2 regions of the Paenibacillus puldeungensis genome follow, and region 1 is predicted to be linked to the other one. Evidence: riboswitches for the same ligand, from Rfam matches in the RefSeq annotation. Region 1 holds a riboswitch; the other holds the start of a gene.
What was found. Region 1 has a riboswitch for cyclic di-AMP ahead of ACFQ3W_RS13655 (hypothetical protein). Riboswitches for the same ligand answer to the same signal wherever they lie in the genome.

Region 1 (6,743 bases):
ATTTTTTTTGTAAAACGTCACAGTTCGAATATTCGTTGAAATATGGAATATTAAGATTAAGTTAGCGTTATCAAAACGGAGAATCTTCAATTTTCTCTCAAATACTCATGATTATAGGACTTTTCACGCATTTTTATGGAATTTTTACACCTATAACCGGTTTATTTTATTTCTTTTTTACATTACCCTAAACTTATAGTAGGAACGGATACATGACAGACAGGAAGGGGTAAAAATGCACAAAATGCACAAGCTGAAAACGATCTGGATGCCTTATGTAAGCATCACACTGCTCATCGCTTGCATGACCGTCGCAATGCATCCATTCGGTCTTGCTTTTGATTTAGTCAATGTAGCGCTTCTTTTTTTGCTACCTGTACTTCTAAGCGCCGCCTTTTGGGGACTACGTCCTGCTTTGTACGCAGCCGTTTTGGGGGTTCTGGCTTTCGATTTCTTCTTCGTTTCTCCCTTTCTGAGTTTCGGTATAACGGACTTGCGCTATTTAATTTCATTCGGCGTTTATTTGGCAGTCGCCACGTTAACGGCCAGCCTGGCGGTAAAGCTGAAACGGCAACTGCTCTACTCCAAGCAGAGGGAGGCGCACACAGCCGTACTTTATGAGCTCAGCCAGCAGATGAGCAATATTACAGACATTCACTCCTTGTTAGACAATGTCTCCCGGCAAGTTTCACAAACCATAGGTTCGGAGAACGCAATTTATTTGCCGGATGAACAGAACAATCTGGTGCTAACCCACCGTTCCGACGTTCATAGTGATTGGGGACAGGGTGAAACGGAAAAAGTGATTGCGAAGCTGGCGTTCGATCATGGCGAAGCAGTTGGATACGGAACCCATACCCTGAGAGACTCTTCGGGACACTACATGCCGCTGCGAACCGAAGACCATGTGCATGGGGTACTGGCGCTCAATTTGAAAGAGCGGAGAATCGGTTTCACAACCGAACAACAGCGTATGCTGCAAGCCCTTGGCGGTTTGACCGCCAGCGCTATAGCTCGCGTGAAACTGGCGGAGGAAGCCAAAATTGCGCATTTGACGGCTGAATCGGAACGGATTCGCACGGCCATTCTAGATTCGGTGTCTCATGAGCTGCGCACCCCGTTAGCAGCCATTATCGGTTCGGCAACCGGTCTGATCGAAGGCGACTCCCTTTTTTCTCCGGAAGATCGCATGGAGTTGCTCCTGAATATTCGGGACGGCGCCCTCCGTATGAATCGACTGGTGGTAAATCTGCTCAGCATGGTGCAATTGGAAAGCGGGATGCTTCGGCTTAGAACAAACTGGTGTGATGTAGAAGATTTGATCGGTGTCACATTGGCTCAGGTTAAGGATTTTCAACAGCATCGAAAATTGTCGGTAAACCTTCCTGAATCGGCCCCTATCGTATCGGGAGATGAAGTATTGCTCGAGCAAATGCTGGTCAATGTGGTCAGCAATGCGATTAAATATAGCCCGGATTACAGCGAAATCGGCATTGCTGTGTCGTCTGTAGAAGACAACCTTGTTATTTCCATCTCTGATCAAGGAATCGGACTCAAGAATGATGAATATACGAAGATATTTGAAAAATTTTATCGAGCAAACGCAAACAAGAAAATAACCGGTACAGGATTGGGACTCGCCATTTGTAAGGGAATCGTGGAGCTGCACAATGGAACTATTACAGCAAAGCCGAATGAACCGCAAGGGATCGTAATTACGATAACGCTGCCCTTAAGCAAGCAGTATGGAATATATTCTGAACCGCAAGGAAAAGGGGCGGAGAATGATGACCATAAATAATCATGGATCTCGTATATTAATTGTCGATGACGAACCTCAAATTCGTAAACTTCTGAAAGTGACCTTACAGGCGCATCAATATTCAATTCACGAAGCGTCTACAGGAGAGGAAGGTGTGCTGCAAGCCTCTTTGGCTCATCCGGATCTGATCGTGCTTGATCTCGGACTGCCGGACATGCCCGGTATGGAGGTGTTAGCCCGCATACGGGACTGGTCAAACGTGCCGATCATTGTACTGACGGCCAAAGACAGAGAGGAAGACAAGATCGTGGCATTGGACAACGGCGCCGACGATTATGTGACCAAGCCATTCAGCATGGGTGAACTGGTTGCCAGAATTCGTGTGGCCCTGCGTCATGCAGCTAAATCGGCAAACGAACCTATCCTTCAGCTTGGCGAACTAACCATCGATTTGGCGCAGCGAATTGTAGAATTGAATGGAGAACGCATTAAGCTGACTCCGACAGAATATGACCTTCTGAAGGTTCTAGCCTCCAACGCCGGAAAGATCGTAACGCAGCGGCAATTGCTTCAGCAGGTTTGGGGCAGCCATTATGATGAGTCCGAAAGCCACTACCTGAGGGTATACATCGGACACCTGCGTAAGAAACTGGAAAAGGACTCGACGCAGCCCAAATTAATCGTTACGGAGCCCGGAATCGGATATCGTCTTCTTCCTCAGGAATAGAGCTGAAATCTTAGCTATCGTGAGTAAGATGCACGAGAAATGTTCATAAATGTATTTTTTTCTCATTTCATTTGTACTGAAGCTTGAATTTCCTTTTTCTTTATCTTCAGGCATCTTTCGGCGCTTTTACAAAAGGATTTGAGAAGTAGTATGATTCGGTTTAAACGAACGCTGAATTCCCGTTATACGGGAAGCGGGGGAACCATCGGATCGCAAGGTACGGTCCATTTGGGGTGAATCCGAAAAGAGACGACTTTCCGTCTCATAAGGTAGGGCGACTCTCACCGCCCGAATCCGGCAGCTAACCTCGTAAGCGTAGCAGAGAGAACCTTTATTTTGCCATGCTTTTGCGCCAGGCTTTTTTGCCTGTCCTCGCAGACCGCAGCAGAGGTTTGTTCTCTGTCTGTGGTTTTTTTCTGTAATCATACGGCCAAAAGAACTTTATTACGTTCTAAGCCGACGGAGGACCAATAAACATGAGGGCTTATTATTTGGGGACACATCGGGATCTGCTGGACCCGGTTAGTTTGCGTTATCTGCGTTTCGGAGCGCTTTGGTATGAGGAACACGGCCAAAGATTGGTCGTCGGCTATGGTTTTGGTGAAAGCAAAATCGAGATCCTTCGCCAATTCGGTGCTCAGGCATCCTGCCAAGCATGCATGGATATGGAGATCGTGCATGAGATCTATCAAAAAATCAGAAAACAACAGCAGGAACAAGATTGGTCCGAACACCGACAGCTTCCGCTTCTATCCGCTTTTAAAAAACCATGGAGGAATATGTCTTCAGGCTGGTACGTCTTAAAATTTCAAAAATCATTTCCTGTTCATTTATCCATTGTTCACAAAACAAAATATACCGTATGGATTGAGCATTCTGCCGTTTGTGAAAACGAAGCGGAAATCCAATGTTGCATTGAAAAAGCTGCGGCAGCTCACCATATTGACCTTAAATGGGTGGAAGGTTGGGGAGGAAAGCGGAATGGTTAAAAATCAGCTCAATTCCGACTCGGCCTTTTTTCCGTCATGGTCGACCGTAATTTGCCGAATCCATCGTCTATCAATTAATCTTAAAGGAGACAATATAAGAATCGAGCTACAGGGGACGGAAAGAGGTCATAAAGATGAACACCAAATATTTGGCAAGCATCTCGCTATTCATTATGTTTTGCGGCTTTATAGGCACATTATTATTACCCCAATCTACTTTTATTCTATTGTTGAAGGGGAGCTTTGAGGCAGGTCTGGTAGGGGGCATGGCCGATTGGTTTGCGGTTACTGCATTATTTCGCCATCCACTAGGTATCCCTATCCCCCATACTTCGTTATTACTAAAAAATAAAAACAAAATTACACGTTCGTTGATTTCCGCCGTTGAGAATGAGCTTTTAAATAAGCAAAGCATTGAAGCCAAGCTTCGGTCCGTTCACGTTTTGGAAACGTCATTCTTCATGCTAGCCAAATTACTGAGCAGGAAGAAAACCAGATTGGGCATACTGAATTTCTGCGAAACGCTGCTGCGGCAGCTGCCGGCAGAGAAATGCGTTCCGTATCTACAAAACGGATTATCCGTCTGGCTTAGTAAAGTTGATATTAGCTCCGCAACGAAAAATGTCTATCTGCAAGCCGTACGTTCCGGATACGATTACAAGGTTATCGACCTCGCGGCCACGGGACTAATCAAGTGGCTGGAGCAGGAGAATACAGGGGCACTCCTCGGCAGCATGGCGTACCGGAAATTATCGGAAATGAAAAGCAAAGGAATCAAAGGATTTTTCCTTCAGGCTGTAACAGGCTTTTTGACTGAAGATAAACTAGGTGTAATTCTGCAGGATTTGTCTCTTTCGGCGGCAAAAGAACTTATGGACGAGGCTAATCCTCTGCGCGAAAAGCTCATTCAGGAGCTGCGCAGCACATTGCTTCGGCTCATTGAAGATGAAGATAAGCTGCAGACTATCCGGAATTGGACTATAAATCAAATACAAGAAGAGTATGGAACGAATTTTCTGGCTTCAAGCATTGAAAACTTACGGGCGGCGGCGCTTGAGAGACTGGAGGAAGAACGCATAGCCGGGGGGCGCAAAATCTTTACGCTATACGGTTCCTTAATCCGGTTCATCAAGAGTCGCAAGCCGGAGGTTCTCGCGTCCATGGAGGACCGTCTTACGCAGTATTTGATCAATCTGGCGGCTTCGAATCATCATCTTATAGGTCAATTGGTAAAGGATAACCTGGACCAAATGGACGATGAGTCTTTAGTGATAATGCTTGAGGAAAAGCTTGGAAAAGACTTGCAATGGATTCGCGTCAATGGAGCCCTTTGCGGTTTTATACTGGGTTTTATGCTCACTTTAGTTTCCCTTATGATTTCGAGATAGCGCCAAAGGGTAGAAAAATGGTAGAAGTTTTGCTTCGGCAGACAAAAAACGCGGCCCCCGAAAACCTCGAAGACCGCGTTCTGCTTAGATTGTTTAGGATGCTGGTGAAGGGATTCGAACCCCCGACCTACGCATTACGAATGCGTTGCTCTACCAGCTGAGCTACACCAGCGAAAAACTTTTTTAGCGTGAAACAAAGACTATTATACCGCTTCTGAAAAATAATGCAAGAACTAATTCCTGGAAGTCGGGTGTTTTCTCCCTACCTGCCCACAAGAACTATAATTTTTCGCGTACGGAACGCAGCTTCTGTTCGGATGAGCTTGCTTTATCCCGGCGGTCATCGATTTTAATCGACGTTGATACACGACCAGCCCCGGCTTGGAAAGGTGCTTCGTGAATCGCCCGAATAGCTGCAAATACATTGTCTAGGTTACCTTCAATAATTGTGCTCATCGAGGTCAGCGTATACGTGATCCCCTCCTGCTTACCCAGCACCCGCTGCAAATCGGCTACATAGGAACTCAGACTTGTACTCCCCGTACCGATCGGAATAATCGTCACTTCTGCAATAGCCATACCGTGGTCCCCCTTGTCCAAAGTTAATCACTCTCCATTTATTTTACCACTTTAGCAGGCGTATTTTACAAATCTGATGTATCACATCTTCTCTTATATTTGCAGTAACACCTATTCAGCTTACTTCAAACGAAATATTCCTTGACGGGAATATTCTCTAAAGTGTATATTTTAACCATCACAAAGTTAACAATAGGTTGAAAGGGGATGGCATTGTTCCTAAAGACCAACACTTAATGAGGTGAACAACAGCATGTCAGACAGTGTTCCGAGTATGGACACAGCAACGCTGAGCGCATTGGCTGAAACTAATCGTATGCATATCGTCGAACTCTTGCGCAGCGGCCCCTTAACCGTGGGAGAAATCGCCGATCGGGCAGGACTCCGCCAGCCCCAAGCCTCAAAGCATTTGAAGGTGCTTACCAACAACGGAATTTTGGAAATGAAGGCGGAAGCCAACCGCCGGATCTACATGCTCCGGCCAGAGCCCTTCCAAGCGCTGGATTCATGGGTGAAATCCTTCCGGGGCATAACGGAAGAGAGATTCGACAATCTGGACGCCTACTTGCGTGAGCTGCAAAACAAGGAGAAGACTTAAATCAATTAAATAGATGGAGGAATTATGATGTCAAACAACGCTATGGTTTCGAGGGTAGAGAACGATCGGGTACTGATGCTGGAACGCGTTTTCGATGCACCGCGTGACCTCGTGTTCAAAATGTTTAAAGAGCCTGAGCATCTCAAGCATTGGTGGGGACCGAAAGGCTGGGAGCTTCCGGTTTGCAGCGTCGATTTCCGGCCGGGCGGCGTTTGGCACTACTGTATGAAGTGCGTTGATCAGAACCAGGGTGATTTTTACGGCATGGAGTCTTGGGGCAAAAGTGTTTACAAGGAAATTGTTGAGCCGGAATTGATCAGCCAAATCGATTACTTTTCGGATGCCGAAGGCAACACGAACGAGTCTATGCCGTCGACCGAGATCACGATAGAATTCATCGATCTAGGTGGCAGGACAAAGTTGGTCAGCCGTGCTGAATATGTATCCGCAGAGGCGCTCAAGACCGTCATGGATATGGGCATGCTGCAGGGCATCACGGAAACTTGGAAACGTCTCGAAGAGCATCTGAACGAAGTCAAGTAAGAAAGTTTGATGACGGCCGTCAGGCTTTAGAGCCGGCGGCTGTTTATTTTGGCGTATGTAGACGATCTTATTTGACTGAAAAGACAGGGTTTTCTCTCCTAATGGTTCTGAGTATGCTTATTTATGCAAAACTATCCTCGTTACCGAAGCTAAACAT
Region 2 (8,408 bases), on a different contig from region 1:
TCATCAGCCTTTTGGGGATGTATACGGTTCTTGGCGAGCGATGGAGGAGTTGTATCATGAGGGGAAAATCAGAGCGATCGGAGTTAGCAACTTCCAAATGGATCGCCTGGTGGATTTGATGATTCACAATAAAGTAACTCCAGCCGTCAACCAGATTGAGACGCATCCTTTCAACCAGCAAATCGAAAGCGCCAAGTATATGAAAGAAAACAGTGTGCAGATCGAATCGTGGGGACCTTTTGCTGAAGGAAGAAATAACATCTTCCAGAATGAAGTTTTAGTGTCCATCGCCGAGAAATACAATAAATCCGTTGCCCAGGTGATTTTACGCTGGTTGACCCAAAGAGACGTCGTTGTAATTCCAAAATCGGTTCATAAAGAAAGAATCATCGAGAACTTTAATATTTTTGATTTTACCTTAAGCGGAGAGGATATGGAGTGTATTGCTGCATTGGATACGAACAAGAGCTTGTTCTTCTCCCACAACGATCCTGAAATGGTGAAATGGCTGGGCAATGCAAAATTTGAGAGTTAATCCTCATTAAGAAGCGGCAACCTGAGGCTTTACTTAAGTCCAGGTTGCCGCTTTTGTATTTGCGTTAAAGCTGTTTTCGTTATGGTGAGCCTTATACGTTAATTCTTTGGTCGTATTTTTCCGTCAACCGCTTAATGTCTGTTCTTGGCGGATAACCGAACATACGGGCATATTCACGGCTGAATTGGGACGCACTTTCGTAGCCTACCCGGTAAGCGACATCAGCAGCATCCGTTAATTCGGATAGCAAGATACGTCTGGCTCCCTGCAGTCTAAGCTGTTTTTGAAATTGAATTGGGCTCATCGCGGTGACTTCTTTAAAGTGTCTGTGGAACGAGGAGACACTCATATTCGCGATTTCTGCAAGCTCCCCAATGCGCAAGGGCTTATCCCAATGTTTGATGATTTGTTCGATTCCTTCTCTGATTCGGTAGGTGCTGCTCCCTTCCATAGCGATTTGCGCTAGCGCAGCCCCATATTGCCCTTGCATAAGCCTGTACAAAATTTCTTTTTTGTAGATGGGGGCCAGGTACGGGATATCTTTGGGATGATCCAACAATCGGGTTAATCTGTGGACCGCATCCAAGATGGATGACTCGATTTGACCGACAAATAGCGCCCGTTTCGCATTTTCCTTCGGTGGAATTTGAATTTCCGAGTCGTTGATAACCTCTAATATTTCGCTTTGAGAGAATTCAAGCTTGATGCTTAAGTACGGCACATCGGAAGATGCTTTAATCACTTGGCCCATCACTGGCAAGTCCATAGATGCTAGAAGGTAGTCATCGGGACCGTACTGATAGCGTTCCTGTGCCAGCAGAACCTCTTTCAAACCTTGGGCTATGATACATAAAGAAGGCTTGTACACTCTGTATACGGGTTCGGTTATGTGAAAGCTTCGAATAAAAAATAAAGAAGGTATGGCGGTCTCCCATACTCCATCTGCGGTCGTATGACGCTTGATCACGTCAGCCAAATCACTCTGCCGGCTACTTAGTTCAGCCATAGGCTCCTCCTTATTACGATAATCTTTGTTCAATTATAGGGCTTCTGCGTTCAAGATGTTAGTGGTAGTAAGAGGATTAGGCAATGATTTAAGACAATCGGGATAACGGTTTTTTTATGGTTTGTCTCATAATGATCTTATGTTCTTAGGCAATAACGACAGCTTTGATGAAGCAAAACAAGCTTCGTAATTTAGTCTGAAAGCTAGGATGATCCAATGGAATATGTAAAGCTTGGTCACAGGAAGATTTGGTTGTAAAGTTAGCTGAATTGCCGGAAATGGAGGTTGCCGCAGTTTAGGAGTAAACAAACCTGAATAAGGTTAATGACACGAAATAGCACCTTAAGGAATGTGGTTATATGGAGCAGATAGAAGTTAGAGAGATAGGTATAGGGAGAGCAGGGAAAAGCAGCTATTTATTTTCAAACCGGGATTTGTTCAAGCTGTTTCTTCCGTTGATGGTTGAGCAACTGCTGGAATTTTTGGTCGGACTGGCCGCATCCATTATGGTGGCATATGTTGGGGAGGCTGCGGTGTCCGGGGTTTCCCTCGTGGATTTTATCATGGCGCTGCTGATTAATTTATTTGCTGCGCTGGCTACAGGCGGTGCGGTCATTGCCGGACAATATATGGGAAAGAAGCAAATGAAAGAGGCCCGCGAAGCGGCTAATCAGATGGTATGGTTTGTTGGCGCAATCTCCATCGTAGTTATGATAATCGTATATTTAGTAAAGCCGTTTATTTTGTATTCTCTGTTTGGGCAAATTTCCGATGAAGTACGAGGTCATGCCAATACCTATTTAATGATTGTCACGGCATCCGTACCGTTTTTAGCCCTTTACAATGTCGGAGCAGCTATTTTCCGTACGATGGGAAATTCGAAGGTGTCCATGAAGGTAGCTTTACATGTGAACGGGATTAATGTAGCCGGAAATGCCCTGTTACTTTACGGGCTTCACTTCGGTACCGAAGGGGTAGCCATACCGACCTTGATTTCCCGGATCATTGGTGCAGTTGTAATCATCCTACTCGCCATGAACCATAAACATCCGCTGTATATTGAGAAAAGTATAAAAATAAAATTTCAGTGGTCGATGATCAAGAGAATCTTGAATATCGGAGTACCGTACGGAATAGAGAACAGTCTGTTCCAAATTGGTAGAATTCTTGTGCTGAGTCTGGTCTCCACTTTTGGGACGGCGGCTATAGCTGCCAATGCCGTAGGCGGCACAATTGTCTTGTTCCAAGTTCTGCCCGGAATAGCGATTAACCTTGGACTTACTGCGGTCATAGCCAGATGCGTCGGTTCAGGCGATTACGAACAGGCAAAATATTATAATAGGAAAATATTGATTATCGTATATATCTCGCAGATAGTGATGAACGCGATAGTTTTGGCGTTGCTTCCGGTCATTTTGCATTTATATGGCTTGTCTGAAATTACGGCATCCCTTACGACGAAAATCGTGTTGTGGCACGGGATATGTGCCAGCTTTATTTGGCCGCTAGCCTATACTTTGCCCGTCACTTTCCGGGCTTCCGGCGATGCCCGGTATCCCATGGTGATCGGTATTACGACCATGTTCGTTTGCCGGATCGTCATGGCTTATTTGCTAGGTGATTACTTCCATATGGAAGTGTTTGGTACGTGGGTAGCCATGTTCATAGACTGGATCGCGCGAGCGGTATTTTTTATATATCGGTATTTCAGCAAAAAATGGATGCAATTTCGAGCCATATAGAAAGGGCGAAACACAGGGATTTACCTTGCGTTTCGCCTTTTTTCACAGCACAGAAGTCCTTATCGAGCCGTCCAACCGCCGTCCGCTTTAACAACATCACCATTGATGAAGCTTGAATCATCCGATCCCAGGAAAAGAGCGACCCGTGCGATCTCCATAGGATCAGCTAATGGCCCTTGGCCTACATCGCCGATTGCTGCCATACCGAGTGGATGCGGGGCAGTGATGGAGGATTGAATATTCGTCTTAACTCCTCCCGGTGCAATAGCGTTGCAGCGGATATTGCCGCCTTCACGACCGTAGGTGGATGCAATATTTTTCGTCAAGCCGACTAAACCATGCTTCGCCGCAACATATGCAGCGCCGCCTCTGGCACCAAACAGGCCGCCGACGGAAGCATTGTTAATGATGACGCCACCATGAGGCTGGTCTTTCATAATGTTAATGGCTGCGCGGCATGCCATGAACGGTCCCTTGAGATTAATATCCTGAAGTCGATCCCAGTGCTCATCCGTTACATCTCCGACAGGTGTAAAGTTGTCCATGATGCCAGCGTTGTTTACGAGAATATCAAGTGAACCGTAGGAAGTGACAGCGGTTTCAATCATACTCTCGACCTCAGCCCGTTTTGCCACGTTAACAATGACACCGGTCCCTTCACCGCCCGCATTTTTGATTTCTGCTACAACGTCGTTAACAGCGGATGGATTGATATCGGCTACTACGACTTTTGCGCCTTCCTGTGCATATAAAATTGCGATGGCCTTTCCCATGCCGGACCCTGCTCCTGTCACTACAGCTACTTTTCCTTGAAGTTTCATAGTTAAAACCCCCTATTATTAAACCTAAGATATTTGAATTTGAAGCAATTTTATATTATATAGTAGTAAGCACATTCTTCAATTTACATCGCGTGGCGCAATGTTCACGAATGAACGAAACGCCCGTACAACGTCTAAAAAAGCGGTGACAATATACATTAGGGAGAGGAATGTTCATGGGTGCTAAGAAGGTCAATCAAGGAGTCATTCGAACGAAAAAAGCGCTGAAAGAAGCCCTGATCGCGATCCTTAACGAGAAGGCATTGCGGGAAATAACGATTACCGAAGTCGTTACAAGAGCGGGATATACGAGGGGAACTTTTTATAAACACTATCAATACAAAGAGGATCTCCTGGATGAAATACTTCAGGAAACGGTGGATGGCTTCAAGAAAGCGTTCGAGGAGCCTTATGAAGGAAAAAGAGACCATCACGATATGCGCCGTTTATCCGATTCATCGTTAAAAATCTTTCAATATGTCTCCGAACATTCGGCGGCATTCAGTTTATTTTTGAAAGAAAAGGCCCTAGGTTTTCAGGAGAAACTGGGGGAAACCCTGCAGGAAGTTTTCCATCATGATTATGAGCTGCTGTTTCCGGAAATTCCGTCCCATATCAATCGGGAGATTCTAATCAACCAGAACGTTTTCGCTCTTATGGGAGTGATCACTTATTGGGTTCAAACCGGGTATAGATACTCCGACAAATACATGACGGAACAAGTGCTGGAGATCGCCAGGTTGACCTATCGACCGGACATTCCTAGCTGTCTTGGGTTAAAGGCCGAAATCCGATAGCTTATTTTATTTCCTCTATTAACTCTCTTGAATCGTTTCTTACATTTCCTACAGCCGATGATACGGGGTAGGCTCTCATTTTCGTAGCATCGTAGGGTTTAAGTAAACTCTTCAAGAAATGAACATCGGTATTATCTCGATTAAGCCACATCGCCTCATCATCTGGGCGAAGAATAGCGGGCATCCGGTTATGAATACCTGCCATCAGCGAATTAGGTTCGGTTGTGATGATTGTGCAGGTGGCTAATTTATTACCATTCGGGTCGCTCCATATGTCGTAGAGTCCGGCAAAGGAAAAAATACTCCCATCTTGCATCATGATCCGATAGGGCTGCTTACGCTCTACTTCCTGTTTCCATTCGTAAAAACCATCGGCTGGGATGATGCAGCGGCGCGATGCGAGCAGTTGACGGAAGGACGGCTTGTCCGCCAACGATTCCGCACGGGCATTGATCATTTTGCTACCCATGCTCTGATCCTTGGCCCACTCTGGTACAAGCCCCCAGCGAAGCTCACCTAACCGCTGGCCCATTTTGCCGGATATAACCGCAAGTACGTTCTGCATCGGAGCCACGTTATATCTTGGTTTATAGTTGATGATTTTTGAATCTTCAATGATGTAACGTAGGATTAATTCATTGATCGGCAGCGTGATCGTAAAGCGTCCGCACATATCAAAATCCCCCTTTTTGGTGATTTGCATATATTTTATACCGTAGATCCTCTCCATTCCAATTTTATTTTTTTCAGAAAATAGCACTAACCATGCAAGAAACCTCGATTCAAGGAGCAATAAGTAAATGTAAACGGTTTATGAGCGCTTAATGAATCATTTTTATCTTCCATCTCACCTACATTGCCTTTACAAACCTTAACCTGGAACGTATGATTTTATTTGCTTCTTGAAAAAATTCATAAAATTCATAATCGCTGAATTTCCGTAAGGAAAACGGGGGAACCGTATATGGAACCGGCCTAGGTTTGGGCTTGGGACTTATTTGGGGTTAATCTTGAAAAGGCGTCTGTAAATGGCACCGTGATCAAGTAGGGCGACTCTTGCCGTCCGCATCCGACAGCTAACCTCGTAAGCGTTGGTCAGGAGTGGGTTTACAACTTGTGAAATTAGGCACAGGGATACCCTGTGTTTTTTTGTGCCTAAATTTGGACTGAAGGCATTAAAATGTTTTGAAATGCTAAAGGGGAAACTAACTAAAAATAAGGATATTGGCGGTGGAATTTGTGTTTTCCTATATAAAAAGATTTCTTATCGGACGACCTTTAAAGTCGACGGAGCTTGGGGAGCAGAAGCTTACTAAAGTTAAAGCATTGGCAATTTTATCTTCGGATGCCCTGTCTTCAGTAGCATATGGACCAGAGCAGATTTTGCTGGTACTGATGACCATTGGCGCAATAGCCTATTGGTACTCAATCCCTATTGCCATCGGAGTATTAATTTTGTTGGCGGCTCTGATTTTGTCTTATCGTCAGATCATTTTTGCCTATCCACATGGCGGGGGAGCTTATGTCGTATCCAAGGAAAACCTTGGGGTACTTCCAGGTTTAATTGCAGGCGGTTCCTTGCTCGTGGACTATATTCTCACGGTAGCTGTAAGTGTATCGGCTGGAACGGACGCCATCACTTCTGCCTTTCCAAGTCTACATCCTTACAATGTCATCATTGCTGTAGCTTTTGTCGTGCTCATCACCACGCTCAATTTGCGAGGGGTTACGGAATCGGCTTCGGTTTTTGCCTTGCCCGTCTATTTGTTCATACTCGCCCTGTTTATTCTAATCGGTGTGGGGGCTTACAACATACTGACCGGACACGTCTCGCCAAGCCTTCATACATCAATCGGCACCCCGGTTGCTGGGATTAGTCTGTTCTTGTTATTGCGTGCCTTTGCATCCGGATGTACCGCTTTGACGGGGGTTGAGGCCATTTCGAATGCCATTCCTAATTTTAAAGAGCCTTCTCCTCGTAACGCAGCGAAAACGCTGATGGCCATGGGTACCATTTTGGCTTTGCTTTTCTCGGGCATAGTAATTCTTGCCTATTACTACGGAGTTGGACATCGTGAAGAAGTGACGGTGCTTTCTCAAATTGCCGAGCAAACTTTCGGACGAAACTTCATGTACTTCTTTATTCAGGGAACGACAGCCTTGATCCTTATTCTTGCCGCCAACACGGGCTATTCTGCTTTCCCGCTGCTCGCGGTTAATCTGGCCAAAGATAAGTTTGTCCCAAGAATGTTCACGGTGCGTGGTGATCGACTCGGATATTCCAATGGAATCATTTTTCTCGGACTTTTTTCGATTATATTGATCATTGTGTTTAAAGGACAGACCGAAATGCTGATACCGTTGTATGCCATTGGGGTGTTCATTCCGTTTACGTTATCCCAGACCGGCATGATGGTCAAATGGATTAAAGAAAAGCCAGAGGGCTGGGTTCACAAGCTCCTGATCAATACGACCGGTGCCTTGATCAGTTTGTTAGTCAGTGTCATGTTCTTCATCACCAAGTTTAGCAGCGTATGGCCGGTTCTCGTGTTCTTACCCATCATTATTTACTTTTTCCACCGAATTCATAAGCATTACGAGGCGATTGCCGAACAGCTGAGAGTATCGAATTCTGTACCAGCTATACCGATTGAGGGGAATGTCATTATCGTTCCTGTTGCGGGTATTACGCATGTGGTGGAAAATTCGCTCAATTATGCGAAGTCATTGTCGCCTCATCAGATTATTGCTGTGCATATTCCTTTTGAAAGAGAAGACGAAGCGATTTTTGAACAAAAGTGGGGGAATTGGCAGCCGGGTATTAGATTGGTGACGCTGTATTCTCCATATCGGAGCATCGTACAGCCACTGCTTAAATTCGTTGATATTGTGCAGAACAAGGCGAATGAATCCAACTACCAGGTTACGGTCATTATTCCTCAGTTTATACCGAAAAAAGGCTGGCACAATATCCTGCATAACCAGTCCAGCCTCTTGATCCGGGCTCACTTGCTCTACCGCAAAAACGTTATTGTGGCAACAGTGCCTTATCATTTAAGTAAATAATAGTCGGGATCCAGACCGCTCAATAAGGCGGCAAAATGTACATGGGAGTCGTGTTCAAACACGGCTCCTTAACATTTTTATCAAGGCGCATGATATAATGAAATACATAACTCAATTTACTATATATTCCATAACGCTGGTATCAACGATTCTTTTTCTTGGGGGAAATGAAGTTATGGCGATTCATCTAAGCACTGAGGTATGTCGAAATTTTAATATTCGGTACCCTATCTTTTTAGCAGGTATGGCCGGCATACCGAATATGCCCTCCCTCGTAGCAGCGGTGTCCAATGCTGGCGGCTTTGGAACCCTAGGAGTTGCTTATATGACGCCTGAATCCGGGATACTGCTTCTAAGCTGAATAATCCGGAGTACATGTCGCTATGGGCGGGACAAGGCACTAGAATGCTAACAGCGAATCAGAAGGCTGAGGATATTATC

Region 2: linked by a shared signal. The riboswitch ahead of ACFQ3W_RS19055 (APC family permease) and the one ahead of ACFQ3W_RS13655 (hypothetical protein) in region 1 are both predicted to bind cyclic di-AMP.

Annotation. Positions count from the first base shown of each region.
Region 1 covers NZ_JBHTLM010000009.1:22,899-29,641, reverse strand. Annotated here, with positions in the region: gene ACFQ3W_RS13665 (ATP-binding protein) at 236-1,801, shown strand; gene ACFQ3W_RS13660 (response regulator) at 1,788-2,489, shown strand; cyclic di-AMP (ydaO/yuaA leader) riboswitch at 2,649-2,820, shown strand; gene ACFQ3W_RS13655 (hypothetical protein) at 2,966-3,478, shown strand; gene ACFQ3W_RS13650 (hypothetical protein) at 3,471-3,725, shown strand; gene ACFQ3W_RS13645 (DUF445 domain-containing protein) at 3,613-4,866, shown strand; tRNA gene ACFQ3W_RS13640 (tRNA-Thr) at 4,966-5,038, opposite strand; gene ACFQ3W_RS13635 (MTH1187 family thiamine-binding protein) at 5,146-5,445, opposite strand; gene ACFQ3W_RS13630 (ArsR/SmtB family transcription factor) at 5,699-6,043, shown strand; gene ACFQ3W_RS13625 (SRPBCC domain-containing protein) at 6,071-6,586, shown strand.
Region 2 covers NZ_JBHTLM010000016.1:34,776-43,183, reverse strand. Annotated here, with positions in the region: gene ACFQ3W_RS19085 (aldo/keto reductase) at 1-535, shown strand, start outside; gene ACFQ3W_RS19080 (AraC family transcriptional regulator) at 627-1,541, opposite strand; gene ACFQ3W_RS19075 (MATE family efflux transporter) at 1,901-3,283, shown strand; gene ACFQ3W_RS19070 (SDR family oxidoreductase) at 3,343-4,104, opposite strand; gene ACFQ3W_RS19065 (TetR/AcrR family transcriptional regulator) at 4,281-4,901, shown strand; gene ACFQ3W_RS19060 (SOS response-associated peptidase) at 4,903-5,574, opposite strand; cyclic di-AMP (ydaO/yuaA leader) riboswitch at 5,820-6,007, shown strand; gene ACFQ3W_RS19055 (APC family permease) at 6,141-7,967, shown strand; partial or broken gene ACFQ3W_RS19050 (nitronate monooxygenase) at 8,143-8,304, shown strand.